DNA from 2 places in the Aquamicrobium sp. genome. Region 1 is predicted to be linked to the other one. Evidence: predicted binding sites of a transcription regulator. Region 1 holds the regulator's gene; the other holds the start of a gene.

Region 1 (7,546 bases):
TTGATGGTGATGACCTCGGCGCCGAGCTCCCACAGGGCGGCAGGCGCCACCTTGTAGGCGGCGCCGTTGGCGCAGTCGACCACGATGCGCAGGCCCGAAAGCGACATCGAGCGCGACAGCGTGCGCTTGGCGAACTCGACATAGCGGTCGTGGACGCCGTCGATGCGCTTGGCGCGGCCGAGGGCCTCGGCGTCGGCGAGCGCGATGTCGACGTCGCGGTCGAGGAGCTGCTCGATGCGCCGCTCGATCTCGTCGCTGAGCTTGTAGCCGTCGGGGCCGAACAGCTTGATGCCGTTGTCGTAATAGGGGTTGTGCGAGGCGGAGATCATCACACCGATGTCGGCGCGTAGCGAGCGCACCAGCATGGCGACGCCGGGCGTCGGGATCGGGCCGAGCAGGAAGACGTCCATGCCGGCGGCGCAGAAGCCGGCGACCATGGCGTTCTCGATCATGTAGCCGGAAAGCCGCGTGTCCTTGCCGAGGACGACGCGATGGCGGTGGCTGCCGCGCTGGAAGGACATGCCCACGGCCATGCCGACGCGCAAGGCGACTTCCGCGGTCATCGGATAGCGGTTGGCCCGTCCCCGGATGCCGTCGGTCCCGAAATATTTCCTGCTCATCGTGACAGCTCTGTTCCCGTCGCCCGACTGAGAAATGCCATAGATAATCGAAGGTATGGCATCACAATGTATAAGCAAATGTTACGCCGGACCGGGTTTTTGCCGTTGTATCCGGGCGAAATCGTGCCGCGATGCTTTGCGCGGCTGCGCCTTGGTGGAGAAACGCCGCCGCCCGGAGGGCGACGGCGGAAGATAAAGGCGTGGTTGGCACGGCGGCGCGGCCGGCATGAACCGCCTGCCGGCCCTCCGCTACGGCTCCGGGCGTTCGCCGCTCGAAAAGCCAAATCGTTGGCTTTTCACCGCTGCGCGGACCACTCCTCACCCCTGAGGCTGCGGCTCCATGCCGGCGTCGGGCTCCTCGCCGCCCTTCTTGCGGTCCTCGTGGCGCGGGCCGGCCTTGGGCACGGTCGAGCCGCGGCTGGGCGGGGTGTCGTCGCCGAGGTCGCGCGAGGGCTTCTGGCCGGCGATGATCTGCTTGATCTCGTCGCCGCTGAGCGTCTCGTATTCGAGCAGCCCCTCGGCGATGGCGATCCACTCCTTCTTCTTCTCGGTCAGGATCTTGCGCGCGCCCTGATAGGCCTCCTCGATCAGGCGGCGTACCTCGGCGTCGATGATCTGGGCGGTCTCTTCCGAGACGTTCTGCTGGCGGGCGACCGAGTGGCCGAGAAAGACCTCTTCCTGGTTCTCGCCATAGGCGACCTGGCCGAGCTTGTCCGAGAAGCCCCAGCGCGTGACCATGGCCCGGGCCAGCTTGGTGGCCTGATCGATGTCGGAGGCCGCGCCGGAGGTGATGTTCTCCTTGCCGAACTTCAGCTCTTCGGCGACGCGCCCGCCCATCATGATGATCAGGCGCGAGATCATGTATTTGTAGCTCATCGAGTAGCGGTCGCCCTCGGGGAGCTGCATGACCATGCCGAGCGCGCGGCCGCGCGGGATGATGGTGGCCTTGTGCAGCGGGTCGGCGGCCTGCACGTTGAGCGCGGTGATGGCGTGGCCGGCCTCGTGATAGGCGGTCAGCTCCTTCTCGGCCTGCGTCATGGCGTTGGAGCGGCGCTCCGCGCCCATCATGATCTTGTCCTTGGCGTCCTCGAACTCCTGCATGGTGACGAGGCGCTTGTTGCGCCGCGCTGCCATCAGCGCCGCCTCGTTGACGAGGTTCATCAGATCGGCGCCGGAGAAGCCGGGCGTACCGCGCGCCAGTACCTTCAGGTCGACGTTCGGGGCCAGCGGCACGTTGCGGACATGCACCTTCAGGATCTTCTCGCGCCCGACGATGTCCGGGTTCGGCACCACGACCTGGCGGTCGAAGCGGCCGGGGCGCAGCAAGGCGGGGTCGAGCACGTCGGGCCGGTTGGTGGCGGCGATGAGGATGATGCCCTCGTTGGCCTCGAAGCCGTCCATCTCGACGAGGAGCTGGTTCAGCGTCTGCTCGCGCTCGTCGTTGCCGCCGCCGAGGCCGGCGCCGCGATGGCGGCCGACCGCGTCGATCTCGTCGATGAAGATGATGCAGGGCGCGTTCTTCTTGGCCTGCTCGAACATGTCGCGCACGCGGGACGCGCCGACGCCGACGAACATCTCGACGAAGTCGGAGCCGGAGATGGTGAAGAACGGCACGTTGGCCTCGCCGGCGACGGAGCGGGCGAGCAGCGTCTTGCCGGTTCCGGGAGGGCCGACGAGCAGCACGCCGCGCGGGATCTTGCCGCCGAGGCGCTGGAACTTCTGCGGGTCGCGCAGGAACTCGACGATCTCCTCGAGGTCCTGCTTGGCCTCGTCGACGCCGGCGACGTCGGCGAAGGTGACGCGGCCGTGCGCCTCGGTCAGCAGCTTGGCCTTGGACTTGCCGAAACCCATGGCGCGGCCGGAGCCGGACTGCATCTGGCGCATGAAGAAGATCCACACGCCGAGGATGAGGATCATCGGCAGCCAGGAAATCAGGTAGCCGAACAGCGAATTGGAGCCGTCGGTCTCGGGCCGGGCGTTGATGGTGACGCCCTTTTCCTCCAGCCGCTGGACCAGCGTCGGGTCGCCCGGCGAATAGGTCTGGAACCCGCCGCTGGCCTCGCCATAGGTGCCGCTGATGCGGCTGCCGGCGATGGTCACGGTATGGATGCGGCCGGCGTCCACCTCGCGCAGGAATTCCGAATAGGGGATGTCGCGCGCCATGCCGCGCTGCTGCGGCGCCTGGAACAGGTTGAAGAGCGCGATCAGGAGGACGGCGATGATCGCCCAGAGCGCGAGGTTTCGGTAGTTCGGATTCATCGTGTTTCCCGTTGGCGCCCGGGGGAATTCTGTCCTTGCCGGGGCGCGGCTTTCCGAATGTGCGAGGTGCGGTCCCTAACATAGGCAGCCCATGGGGTCTTGCCAAGCGCGGCCGCCTTTTTCAGTTAAGCGTCGATGCCGATCTATCCGGGACCAATGTGTTCCGGCCAAGGCGGCGAGGGCAGGGCCGGCGCGCCGGCAAGGCGTTGAAGCGCGGCGGCCAGCGGCCGGTCGAAACCCGTCAGGAAGCGCGCGAAAGGCGCCGCAGTGGGCGAGGCCGGGACGCTGTCGCCGGCGGCGGCCGGGGCGAGGAGCGGCCCGATCAGAGTTCTGCCGGAGTAAAGCGCCGGCTCCGCCGCCCATGCGGCGCGGACGAGCGCAGGCGGGACCCCGGCTTGCGTTTCCGCCGGAAACCGTGCCGCGCCGTCGTGGCCGAGCGGGCCGATATGCAGATCGTGCGCGCCCGGTGCGGCGGTTGCGCGCAGCCTGCCGTCCCACAGGACCGGCCCGGCGCCGAGCGGCACGAAGGGCAGGTTGCGCGCCTCGCGGCGCAGGAAGACGCCGGCGCGGCGCGTATCGACGGCGGCGCGCGACAAAGTGGCCCGCATCGGCGCGCCGTCGGCCAGCCGGCGCAGAAGGGTTTCGACGCGCGCGCGGTCGGGCAGGCGGGGCGTGCCGCCGGCAGTGGCCAGCAAGGCGCGCAGCGCGAGGATCGCCGCTTCGCGCGCGTCGTCGTCGTCATCGGCGAAGGCGGGATCGAGCCGCAGCAGCCCCGGCGCCGGGCGGCTGGCGAAGCGCCCGATCCATGCCGCCGCGCGCTCGGCCAGCGCCTGCCGGGCAAGGGCCTGCCGGCGGGCCTCCGCGCCCAGCGTTTCGACCTCGGCATGGGCGAGCGCCTTGCGCACCCGGACCCGCTCATAGGCGGGATTGTCGTTGGAGGGGTCGTCGATCCATTCGACGCCGCGCCGGCCAAGCCAGTCGCGCAGTGCCTGCCGGCGAGTCCTCAGCAGCGGCCGGGCGATCCAGACACGGCCGTCGAAAAGCGTCGCCCGCGCCATGCCGGCCAGCCCTGCACCCACCTGGCCCGCGCCTTCTGCCCGCGCCGCGCGCATCGCGAGCGTCTCGGCCTGATCGTCGAGCGTGTGGCCGGCGAGGATAGTGGATGCGCCGGCGCGTTGCGCGGCATCGGCGAGGAGCCGGTAGCGCGCCTCGCGCGCGGCGGCGGCGAGGCCGGTTTCCGGCTTGTCGCCCTGCCAGACCACCGTCTCGTGGGCGATGCCGCGCTGGCGGCAGAAGGCGGCGACCCATGCCGCCTCGGCGGCGGATTCGGGGCGCAGGCCGTGATCGACGGTGACGGCGGTCAGCCGCAGCGCCGGGCGATGGCGGCGGACGAAGTCGTGGCCAAGGAGGAGGAGCGCCAGCGAATCGCTGCCGCCGGAAACGGCGACGGCCAGCACGGCGCCGGCGTCCAGATCGCGAAAAAGGGAAAGCGGGTCGAGGTCCACCGCGGTCGTCCCGGGACCCCCGTCTAGCGTCAGCAGGAGGCCGCGGCCTGTTCCTGCTTCACGCGCTCGGTGAGCGCGGCGCTGGCCTGCGGGTAGCGCTGCAGGACTTCGGTGAAGGTGGCGCAGGCGACGTCGCGCTGGTTCATGGCGACGAGCGAGACGCCGAGCTTGAACAGCGTGTCGGGCGCCTTGCGCGCCTGCGGGAAGTCGCGGCTGGCCGCGAGGAAGATCTCGGCCGCCTCGCGCGGCTTCTGCTGGGCGAGCAGCGATTCGCCGAGCCAGAAATGCGCGTCCGCCGCATGCTCGCTGTCGGGAAAGCGCGCGATCAGGTCGCGGAAGCCGGCCTCGGCCGTGCCGTAGTCGCCCGACAGGACGAATTCGTAGGCGTTGCGGTAGAGCTCGTCATCGTCGTCACCGCGCGGCGGCAGCGCCGCGACCGTGGTTCCGTCCTGCGCCGGCGCGGCCTGCGTCTGTCCCACCGGAACCTGCCCGGCAGGGGGTTGGCCAACGGGGGGCTGCTCGGCCGGCATGGCGACGCGCGGCGATCCGTCGGCGTCGAAGGTGATGCTGCCGAGATTGCGCGGCGGCTCGCCGCGCACCTGCGCGCCGCCGCCGGTCACGGCTTCTTCGGCGGCATAGAACTCGTCGTCGCCGCTTCCCGTCGGCGGGGGTGCGTTGGCGGCAGGCGGCGGGGTGGTCGCGGCATGGTCGCGCGGGCGCTGTGCGCCCGACGCATCCGAGCGGCGTTCCTCCAGTTCCTGGAAGCGCAGCTCGTTGTCCTCCTGCATGCGGCGAAGCTGGTCCTGCATCTGGAGGAGCTGGAAGTTCAGCTCCTCGACGAGGCCGTTCAGCTGGCGCACCTGCTCCTCGAGCTGGGCGACGCGCGGATCGGTGGCCTGCGCGCGCGCGGCCGTGCCGGCGGCGAGCGCAAGCGGCAAGGCGAGGGCGCCGATCAGCAGAAAACGCAAAAACATGTCTGGTCTCTTCATCGGGTTGCCTGTGGTTGGTCCGCGATCCTCTCCGATCGCGGTTCGCGGGCATCCTTTTATCAGCACAGCCGAGTTCGGCCAAATTGTGATTGACGCCGCGCGGCATGGAAACGCGGCGTCGATACGGTGCCGGAACGATGGGGGCGGAACGATCGGACCTGCCGGCGCGCTCAGATCTCGCGGATGGCGTAGCCGGCGCCGCGGATGGTGCGGATCACGTCGGGCAGGCCGTCGAGATTGACCGCCTTGCGCAGCCGCCCGACATGGACGTCGACGGTGCGCTCGTCGATATAGAGCGTCTCGCCCCAGACATTGTCGAGAAGCTGCCCGCGCGAGAAGACGCGGCCGGGATGCTGCATCAGGAACTCGAGCAGGCGGAACTCGGTGGGGCCGAGCTTCAGTTCCGCCTCGCCGCGATGGACGCGGTGCGTCTCGCGATCGAGGACGAGGTCGTCGACCTTGAGCACCGAGGACAGCACCTCGGGCTTGGCGCGGCGCAGCAGCGCGCGCACCCGCGCGACGAATTCGGGCATCGAGAACGGCTTGACGAGATAGTCGTCCGCCCCGGTCGTCAGACCGCGCACGCGGTCGGTCTCCTCGCCGCGGGCGGTGAGCATGATGATCGGCAGCCGCTCGGTCTCGGCGCGCAGGCGCAGGCGGCGGCACAGTTCGATGCCGGAGACGGCCGGCACCATCCAGTCGAGCACGAGAAGGTCCGGCACGGTCTCGCGCAGGCGCATCTCGGCCTCGTCGCCGCGCGTCACCACCTCGACCTGGTATCCCTCGGCTTCCATATTGTAGCACAGGAGGACGCCGAGCGGCTCCTCGTCCTCCACCACCATGATTTTCGGAGCGATCATGTCCTGCTTCCTGCGGGGCCCGTCACTTCGGCCGTACCGCCATCACCGTCTCGTCTGCTTTCGGCCTGTTCAGCGGCAGCTGGTGGCCGGTCAGCACATAATAGGCGTTTTCGGCGATGTTCGTCACATGATCGCCGATGCGCTCGAGGTTCTTGGCACAGAACAGCAGATGCGTGCAGGCGGTGATGTTGCGCGGGTCCTCCATCATGTAGGTCAGGAGCTCGCGGAACACGGCCGTGTACTGGACGTCGATCTTCTCGTCCTCGTCGCGCAGCCGGGCAAGGCCCTCGTGGTCGCGTGCCTCGTAGCGGGCGATGGCGCGGTCGATCTGGGCGATCACGGCCTGCGCCATGGTTTCGATCGAGTGCGAGAGCTCGCGCGGGGTGGCGTTCTCGCCGACGGCGCCGACGCGCTTGGCGATGTTCTTGGCGAGGTCGCCGATGCGCTCGAGATCGGCGGCCATGCGGATCGCGCCGACGACCGAGCGCAGATCCTGCGCCACGGGCTGGCGCTTGGCGATCAGCGTGATGGCGCGGTCGTCCAGCTCGCGCTGGCGCGCGTCCATCACCGCGTCGTCGGAGATGACGCGCTGCGCCAGCGCCGTGTCGGACGTGACCAGCGAGCGGGCGGACGCCGCGACCATCGCGTCGGCCAGATCGCCCATGTCGTGGATCAGCCGGTCGATGGCGTCGAGGTCCTCGTCGAAGGATGTGACGGTGTGCTGCCCCATGGTCGTGCCTCCTAGCCGAAGCGGCCGGTGATGTAGTCTTGCGTCCGCTTTTCCAGCGGGCCGGTGAAGATCATGTCGGTCGGGCCTTCCTCGACGAGATTGCCGAGATGGAAGAAGGCGGTGCGCTGCGATACGCGCGCGGCCTGCTGCATGGAGTGGGTGACGATGACGATGGTGAAGTTCTGCTTCAGTTCGTCGATCAGCTCCTCGATGCGGGCTGTGGCGATGGGGTCGAGCGCCGAGCACGGCTCGTCCATCAGGATCACCTCCGGCGAGACGGCGATGGCGCGGGCGATGCACAGGCGCTGCTGCTGGCCGCCGGAAAGGCCGGTGCCCGGCTCGTTCAGCCGGTCCTTGACCTCGTTCCACAGGCCGGCCTTCTGGAGGCTCGACTCGACGATGGCGTCGAGGTCGGCGCGGGCGCGGGCGAGGCCGTGGATGCGCGGGCCGTAGGAGACGTTCTCGTAGATCGATTTGGGGAACGGGTTCGCCTTCTGGAACACCATGCCGACGCGGGCGCGCAGCTCCACGGGGTCGAGCGCCGGGTCGGCGATGTCGGAGCCGTCGAGGCGGATCGTGCCGG
Region 2 (7,546 bases), on a different contig from region 1:
CGCCCAGCATCAGCCCGTTGAACGAGTGCCACAGGAAATGCGTGCCGAGCGGCATCGCCTCGCATACAACCGGATCGAGCGCCCGGAAGGTGACCGAGACGACGAAGACGCCGACCGCGGCGAGGTTGTACCAGCCGGCCGGATTGCCGGCGCGGATGATCCAGACGCCGAAGAAGGCCAGCGCCAGGAAGGGCGGCAGGTAGCCGGTCGTGCCGTTCGACGCCACGCGCAGCCATTCCGGCACGTTGGCGGTCAAAAGCGCGGCGACGGCGTAGAAGGCGACGAAGATCGCCAGCGATTTCGCCCACGAGAAATGCAGGAAGCGGCGCAGGCAGAACAGCGTGTAGGCGAGCGTGAAGCCGGCGATCGGCAGGATGTCGGCCCACATGGTCAGCGTGTTGGCGAAGGTGTGGAACAGGAACGAGCCGACGCCGATGGCCACCACCCACCAGGCGAGCACCTCGGCGAAGGCGCCGGCGCGGTTTTTCCGCACCGCGTAGACGCCCCACAGGCCGGCGGCGACGAAGGCGAGGTTGGTCAGCGCGTTGACGGGCTCGGACCAGAATTCAGGCCCGGTGCGCTCGCAGTAATTGTCGATGGCTGAGTAGAGATTCTCGAACATGGCATGTCCTGATGTGGGGTGGTGTCGGGTCGGGAGCGGGCCGGGATCGGGCCACGAGCGGGAAGAGGTGAATTTCACTGCAAATTGACTTCCCGTCACGCGCGGGGGTGCCTAATCTTCCCGCCGGTTCATCGGGGTGGGCCGAAGGCGTGCCGGCATTGCCCGCGCCGATGATGCGGTGCTGCGGGAGGGTTCGATGAGCCTTGGAACGATCGGGAAAATCCGTTGGTCTTGACCTTTCTCAGGCTGTCGACAGCCGCGTTGATCCTTGCAATCGCCAGTGGCGCCGCCGCCGGCGATTTTGTCAAGTCATCGGCGAGCCGGCCGCGGGCCGTGGTCGAGCTGTTCACCAGCCAGGGCTGCGGCTTCTGCCCGCCGGCCGACGCGCTGCTCGCCGACCTCGCGCGCTCCGACGACGTCATCGCGCTCGCCTATCATGTCGATTACTGGGACTATCTCGGCTGGCGCGACACCATGGCCAGCCCCGAGAACACCGCCCGCCAGCAGGAATACAGCCGCGCCTTCGGCACGCGCTCGGTGTTCACGCCGCAGGCGGTGGTCAACGGTCGCGAGCAGATGAACGGGGCCAAGCGCGGCAAGGTCGAGGCGGCGATGCGGCGCATGGCCGGCGGGCCGGACGGCATGATCGTCGACGTCACGGTCTCCTACGAGGGCGAGGCGATGGTGGTCGAGACCGGGGCGGCGGACCGGCCGGTGCGCAACGCCCAGATCCTCGTCGTCTATTTCGAGCCTGCGACGCAGGTGCGGATCGAGCGCGGCAAGAATGCCGGCCGCGCCTGGACCTATCTCAACGCCGTCTCCGGCTTCCACTCCGCCGGCATGTGGCATGGCGAGAAGACGCGGATCGAGTTGCCGAAGAACGCCATCGCGCGCAAGGGTGCGGGTGGCTGCGCGGTGCTGGTGCAGGAGATGGACGCGGACAACCTGCCCGGCGCGATCCTCGGCGCGGCGATCCTGCCCAATTCCGGAAGCTGATCCCGGGAAGCTGACGCAAAAGGAAGGCCGGGACAAAACAAAACCGGCGCTGATGGGATTCAGCGCCGGCAATTGCTTGCTTTGGGATCGTCGTCGCCTTCGTTCCGGATTTTCCCGGAGTTGGTTCGGTCCAGCCTTGGCCCTGTGGGCGGGGGGCTTGGGGTTACAGGTCCAAACCGGACCGAACCGTCTCAGGCAACGATCGGATCGTCGCCGGACAATGGGGCGGCAGCTTGGGTAAAAAACGGCGACATTGTGGCAAGCCATCACCAATGAAAACAGTGTGTGGCGCTTTGTGAACGCGGGCCGGACGGGTGCTTCGGGTGCGCCCCCGGGCGAAACCGGGCCTTGCCGCGGCCCGCAGCCGGGGGCTTGCTTTTCGCGGCGGGGCGGGCGAGGCTGCCCCTGTCGTCAAACTGTCATCGAAAGGGCGGCGCATGACCGATTACGGCTCGGGAATGGAGGGTGGGGACGATTCCTCGATAGTCGTCCCGCTTCATGAAGCTCGTCTTCAGGCAATGGGGCACGGGCGGGACGAACTGCCGGTCACCTTCCACCGGCGCGAGCTCGATCTCATTCTCAGGGTCTACGGCCACGGGGTCGCCAGCGGCGAGTGGCGCGACTACGCCATCGACCACATGAAGGACCGCGCGGTGTTCTCGGTCTACCGGCGCACCAGCGAGGTGCCGCTCTACCAGATTCACAAGGTGCCGGCGCTGGCGCGCAGGCAGGGCGCGTTCTCGGTGGTCGCCGCCTCGGGACTGATCCTCAAGCGCGGCCACGAGCTCGCCCGCGTGCTCGCCGTGTTCGACGCCAAGCCGAAGCTGGTGCGCGCCTGATCCTGCCGCACGCGCCCCGGGCTCAGATCGCCTCGCCGCGCAGGAGGCGCGGGGCGCGCTCCGACAGGCCGGCGGCCTGTCGGATAAAGTAGTCCTTCAGGCGCGGCATGCGCTCCACCAGCCCGAGGCCGAGATCGCGCACCGCGCGCAACGGCGCGACGTCGTTCGAGAACAGGCGCGTCAGCACGTCCGTGGTGATGCCCATGCGCAGCGTGTCGAAGCGCCGCCATTCCTGATAGCGTTCCAGCACGTCGAGGCCGCCGATGTCCCGGCCGAGCCTGTCGGCCTCGACGATCGTCTCGGCCAGCGCCGCGGCGTCGCGCAGGCCGAGGTTCAGCCCCTGCCCGGCGATGGGGTGGATGCCGTGGGCGGCGTCGCCGGCGAGCGCGAAGCGCTGGCGCACGAAGTCGCGCGCCAGCGTCAGGCCGAGCGGCCAGGCGCGGGGCTTCGACAGGACGCGGATCTCGCCGAGCTTCAGGCCGAAGCGGGTTTCCAGCTCGGCCTCGAAGACGATCTCGTCCTCGGCGACCAGCCGCTCTGCTTCCGTGGTCTTCTCGCTCCAGACGATGGAGGAGCGGTTGGTGCCGTCCTCGGCGGGTGCGAGCGGCAGGATGGCGAAGGGGCCGGCGGGCAGGAAATGCTCCTCGGCGCGGCCGCCATGCGGGCGTTCGTGGCCGACGGTGCAGACGATGCCGGACTGGCCGTAATCCCAGTGGACGGTGCCGATGCCGGCCATGTCGCGCAGGCGCGAGCGCACCCCGTCGGCGGCGACGAGCAGACGCGTGGCGAGCGAGGCGCCGTCGGCGAGATGGACGGTGACGTGGCGCGTGCCGGTGTCGAAGCCCGAGACGCCGACGCCCTCGATCAGGTCGATGCCGAGTTCCTCGCAGCGCCGGCGCAGCGCCGCGTTCAGGTCGCGGTTGAACACCATATGCGCGAAGGCCTCGCCCGGCGCGATCTCGCCCTCGAAGGACAGAAAGACCGGGCGAACCGGATCGGCGGTGCGCGAATCGGTGATCACCATGTCGGTGATGGCCTGCGCCTTCGGCGCGATCTCCTCCCAGCAGCCCAGCCGCTCCAGCATGCGTATCGCCGCCGCGGCGATGGCCGAGGCGCGGCCGTCGCGCTGCCACACGCCCTCGGGTGCGGCGTCGACGACGCCCACATTCAGGCTCGGCCGCGCCTCCGCGACCGCGACCGCGAGGGTGAGGCCGACATAGCCGGCTCCCGCGACGATGACGTCGAAGCCGTTTTCCTGTCCATCCATCGCTGGCGTCCTTCCGTTCATGCCGTGCGCGCCGGTCCATGTCCTGACCCGGCCCATGCCTTGACTTGCCGGGGCGATCGTTGCAACCCCCATTCCGGAGATCGCAACCGCCCGGGGGATAGCGTCATGTCGCAGGCCATGCAGGAGCTTCTTAGCATACTCGACCTCGAGAGGCTCGAACACAACCTGTATCGCGGCAGCAGCCACAAGGTCGGCTGGCAGCGCGTTTTCGGCGGGCAGGTCATCGGCCAGGCGCTGGTGGCGGCGCAGCGCACCGTGGTCGAGGGCCGCCACGTCCACTCGCTGCACTGCTACTTCATGCTGCCGGGCGACCCGGCGGTGCCGATCATCTACAATGTCGACCGGCTGCGCGACGGCGGCTCCTTCACCACGCGGCGGGTGACGGCGATCCAGCACGGCCGGGCGATCTTCTCGCTCGAATGCTCGTTCCAGATCGAGGAGGAGGGGCTGGACCACCAGATGCCGATGCCCCTCGACGTGCCGCCGCCCGAATCGCTGCGCAGCCAGTTCGACCTGTTGCAGGAGGCGGGCCACACCATCCCCGAGGCGATCCGGACCTTCTGGGCGCGCGAGCGGCCGCTGGAGGTCAGGCCGGTCAATGTCGAGCACTACACCAGCCGCTGCAAGCTGCCGCCGCAGCAGAGCGTCTGGATCAGGACCACCGGCGCGGTGCCCGACGAGCGCCCGCTGCAACGGGCGATCCTCGCCTACCTCTCCGACATGACGCTGCTCGACACCTCGACCTTCGCCCACGGGCGGATCGGCTTCGACCCCGAGCTGCAGATGGCGAGCCTCGACCACGCGATGTGGTTCCATCGCGACCACGCGCTCGACGACTGGCTGCTCTACACCCAGGACAGCCCCAACGCGATCGGCGCGCGCGGCTTCTCGCGCGGGTTCCTTTATGCGCGCGACGGCACGCTCATCGCCTCGACGGCGCAGGAGGGGCTGGTACGGCTGCGCACGCAGCCTAGAAATTAGGCAATATCGCCATATTGCACAGTTTTTGATCCCGAATGGCGTTCCTCCTGCGGGGGCGGAACGCCGGCTTTCGGGAAGAATCCTTCCATAACAGAGAGTTGACCCCGGCTTCGTGCAACTGGCACGCGGCTTGAATCACCATTTGCGATCATCGGCCGTCAAGGCGGTTCGACGAGGTCATGGCAGAGGCGGGGCACGCCCCCTGAACCAGCAAAGGGTGAAACCTGATGAAAATCGTGATGGCAATCATCAAGCCGTTCAAGCTCGACGAGGTGCGCGAGGCGCTCACCGCGATCGGGCTCGAGGGGCTGACCGTCACCGAAGTCAAGGGCTACGGGCGGCAGAAGGGCCACACCGAGATCTATCGCGGCGCGGAATACGCCGTCAGCTTCCTTCCCAAGGTGAAGGTCGAGGTCGCCGTGGCCGACGAGTTCGCCGACAAGGCCGTCGAGGCAATCTCGACCGCCGCCCGCACCGGGCAGATCGGCGACGGCAAGATCTTCGTCTACGGCATCGACAAGGCGTTGCGCATCCGCACCGGCGAAACCGACGGCGACGCGCTGTGAGCGGCCGTCCGGTTCCCCTGCCGTGAGCGCGCAACCGATCCCCGCGCGCCGCGAGCGCGCAATAAATTCAGGAGTCACAATGATGAGACTATCGACCTTCGCTCCCGCTGCGCGCGCCCTGGCCGCCGCACCGGCGCTCGCCGCGCTCGCCGCCCTGCCGGCCTGGGCGCAGGAGGCCGCCGAGGAGGCGGCCACGGAGGCCGCGCCGGCGGCTTCCGCCCTCGACACCGGCGACACCGCCTGGATGCTGATCTCGACCGTGCTGGTCCTGTTCATGATCTTGCCGGGCCTCGCGCTGTTCTATGGCGGCCTCGTGCGCGCCAAGAACGTGCTCTCCATCCTCATGCAGTGCACGATGATCACCGCCGTGGTCATCGTCGTGTGGGTGACATGGGGCTACTCGTTCGCCTTCGGCGGCGGTGACAGCCCGTACTGGGGCGGCTTCGGCAAGCTGTTCCTTTCCGGCGTGACGCCCGAATCCGAATCCGGCTCGATCCCCGAATACGTCTTCATCGCCTTCCAGATGACCTTCGCCTGCATCACGCCGGCGCTGATCGTCGGTGGCTTCGCCGAGCGCATCAAGTTCGGCGCGGTGATCGCCTTCGTCGTGCTGTGGGTCACCTTCGTCTACTTCCCCATCGCCCACATGGCATGGGACGGCGCGGGCCTGTTCTATGGCTGGGACACCTACGACTTCGCCGGCGGCACCGTGGTCCACATCAATGCCGGCATCGCCGCGCTCGTCGGCGCGATCATGATCGGCAAGCGCGCCGGCTACGGCCGCGACAACATGGCCCCGCACTCGCTGCCCTTCACGCTGGTCGGCGCGGCGATCCTGTGGGTCGGCTGGTTCGGTTTCAACGCCGGCTCGGCCGCGGCCGCCAACGGCACGGCGGCGCTCGCCATGGTCAACACCTTCACCGCCACCGCCGGCGCGACGATCGCCTGGTCGCTGATCGAGAAGGCGCAGCGCGGCAAGGCGTCGATGCTGGGCGCGGCCTCGGGCATCGTCACCGGCCTCGTCGCGGTGACGCCGGCGGCCGGCTTCGTCGGCCCGGTCGGCGCCATCGTGCTCGGCGCGGTCGCCAGCGCCGTCGCCTACTGGTTCGTGGCCGTGGTCAAGCACAAGCTCGGCTATGACGACTCGCTCGACGTGTTCGGCATCCACGGCGTCGCCGGCATCGTCGGCGCCATCGGCACCGGCATCTTCGCCGCGCCCGCGCTCGGCGGCGTCGGCTATCCCGAAGGCGTCGGCATGGCCGGCCAGGTGTGGACGCAATTCCTCGCCGTCGCCATCACCGTCGTGTGGTGCGGCGTGGTCTCGGCGATCCTCTACAAGCTGGTCGACGTGACCATCGGGCTGCGCCCGAGCGCCGAGAACGAGGCGCAGGGGCTCGACCTCGCCTCGCACGGGGAGGCGGCCTACCACTCCTGATCTCACCGATTTCAGGCGCCGGACCAGCACCCCGGCGTCGGGAATGCGGCGACGCGAAAACGCCGTCGCAATTTGGCCCGGCCTTCTGGCCGGGTCCTTTTTATCTGCGGGATAGGGAAGGGATCGGCCTCAGAAGAGATCGACGTCGCCGGCGGCGTCCTCGTCTTTCGCCGTCACGTCGAGGCCGGCGGTGCCGATGGTGCGGATCATCTCGGTCAGGGTCAGCGTGCGGGTGGCGCCGGAGGTGTCGATACGCCAGTGCGGGTGGGCGGCCTCGGACAGCGCGCGCAGGAAGCCGGCGACCCCGGCGATGCGCTGGGCGGACAGGTCCGCGTCCTGCATCGCCCGGACGTAGTCGGCATCGGTGGCGCCGGCGCTCCATGTCGTGCGCGCTATCGCCGCCTGGTTGCGGTCGATGCGGCCGGCGATGTCCTCGAGCTCAAGGCGTATCCGGGCAAGGACGTCGGTGAACCGTTCCGTTTCAGCGGCGCTGTCGTCGCGCTCCGGCAGGGCCATGCCACGCCTCCCCTCTTACGCAATACCAGTCACAAGGGGCCGCACGCGGCCTTGAAAAAGTCAGTGCAGCCTGCCGACGATGGCCTCGAGCGCGCGGCGCAGCTGGTCGGGGTTGAACGGCTTGGTCAGGTAGTTGTTCAAGCCCAGCTTGCGGCCCTCGTCCAGCACCGCCCGGTCCGGGCTGCCGGTCAGGATCATGAACGGCGTGCGTGCGGTCGGCTTGTAGGTGCGGATGGCATGCAGGAGCTGCAGCCCGTTCATCTTCGGCATGTTCATGTCCGAGATGATGAGATGCGAGGGCGT

What was found. The regulator PhoB, encoded in region 1, activates phosphate uptake and scavenging genes when phosphate is short. The targets are predictions, from matches to a motif close to TGTCATNNANCTGTCAT.
Region 2: M9945_RS22645 (DUF2794 domain-containing protein) is a predicted target of PhoB. The motif match lies at 2,025-2,041, and genes of this name have one in related genera.

What each region holds. Positions count from the first base shown of each region.
Region 1 covers NZ_JAMLIE010000003.1:342,975-350,520, reverse strand. Annotated here, with positions in the region: gene glmM (phosphoglucosamine mutase) at 1-620, opposite strand, end outside; gene ftsH (ATP-dependent zinc metalloprotease FtsH) at 939-2,879, opposite strand; gene tilS (tRNA lysidine(34) synthetase TilS) at 3,023-4,384, opposite strand; gene ybgF (tol-pal system protein YbgF) at 4,414-5,358, opposite strand; gene phoB (phosphate regulon transcriptional regulator PhoB) at 5,544-6,233, opposite strand; gene phoU (phosphate signaling complex protein PhoU) at 6,256-6,963, opposite strand; gene pstB (phosphate ABC transporter ATP-binding protein PstB) at 6,975-7,546, opposite strand, start outside.
Region 2 covers NZ_JAMLIE010000008.1:13,096-20,641, reverse strand. Annotated here, with positions in the region: gene M9945_RS22655 (ceramidase domain-containing protein) at 1-622, opposite strand, end outside; gene M9945_RS22650 (DUF1223 domain-containing protein) at 854-1,618, shown strand; gene M9945_RS22645 (DUF2794 domain-containing protein) at 2,056-2,457, shown strand; gene M9945_RS22640 (ubiquinone biosynthesis hydroxylase) at 2,480-3,724, opposite strand; gene tesB (acyl-CoA thioesterase II) at 3,851-4,726, shown strand; gene M9945_RS22630 (P-II family nitrogen regulator) at 4,954-5,292, shown strand; gene M9945_RS22625 (ammonium transporter) at 5,375-6,727, shown strand; gene M9945_RS22620 (hypothetical protein) at 6,857-7,243, opposite strand; gene M9945_RS22615 (response regulator) at 7,304-7,546, opposite strand, start outside.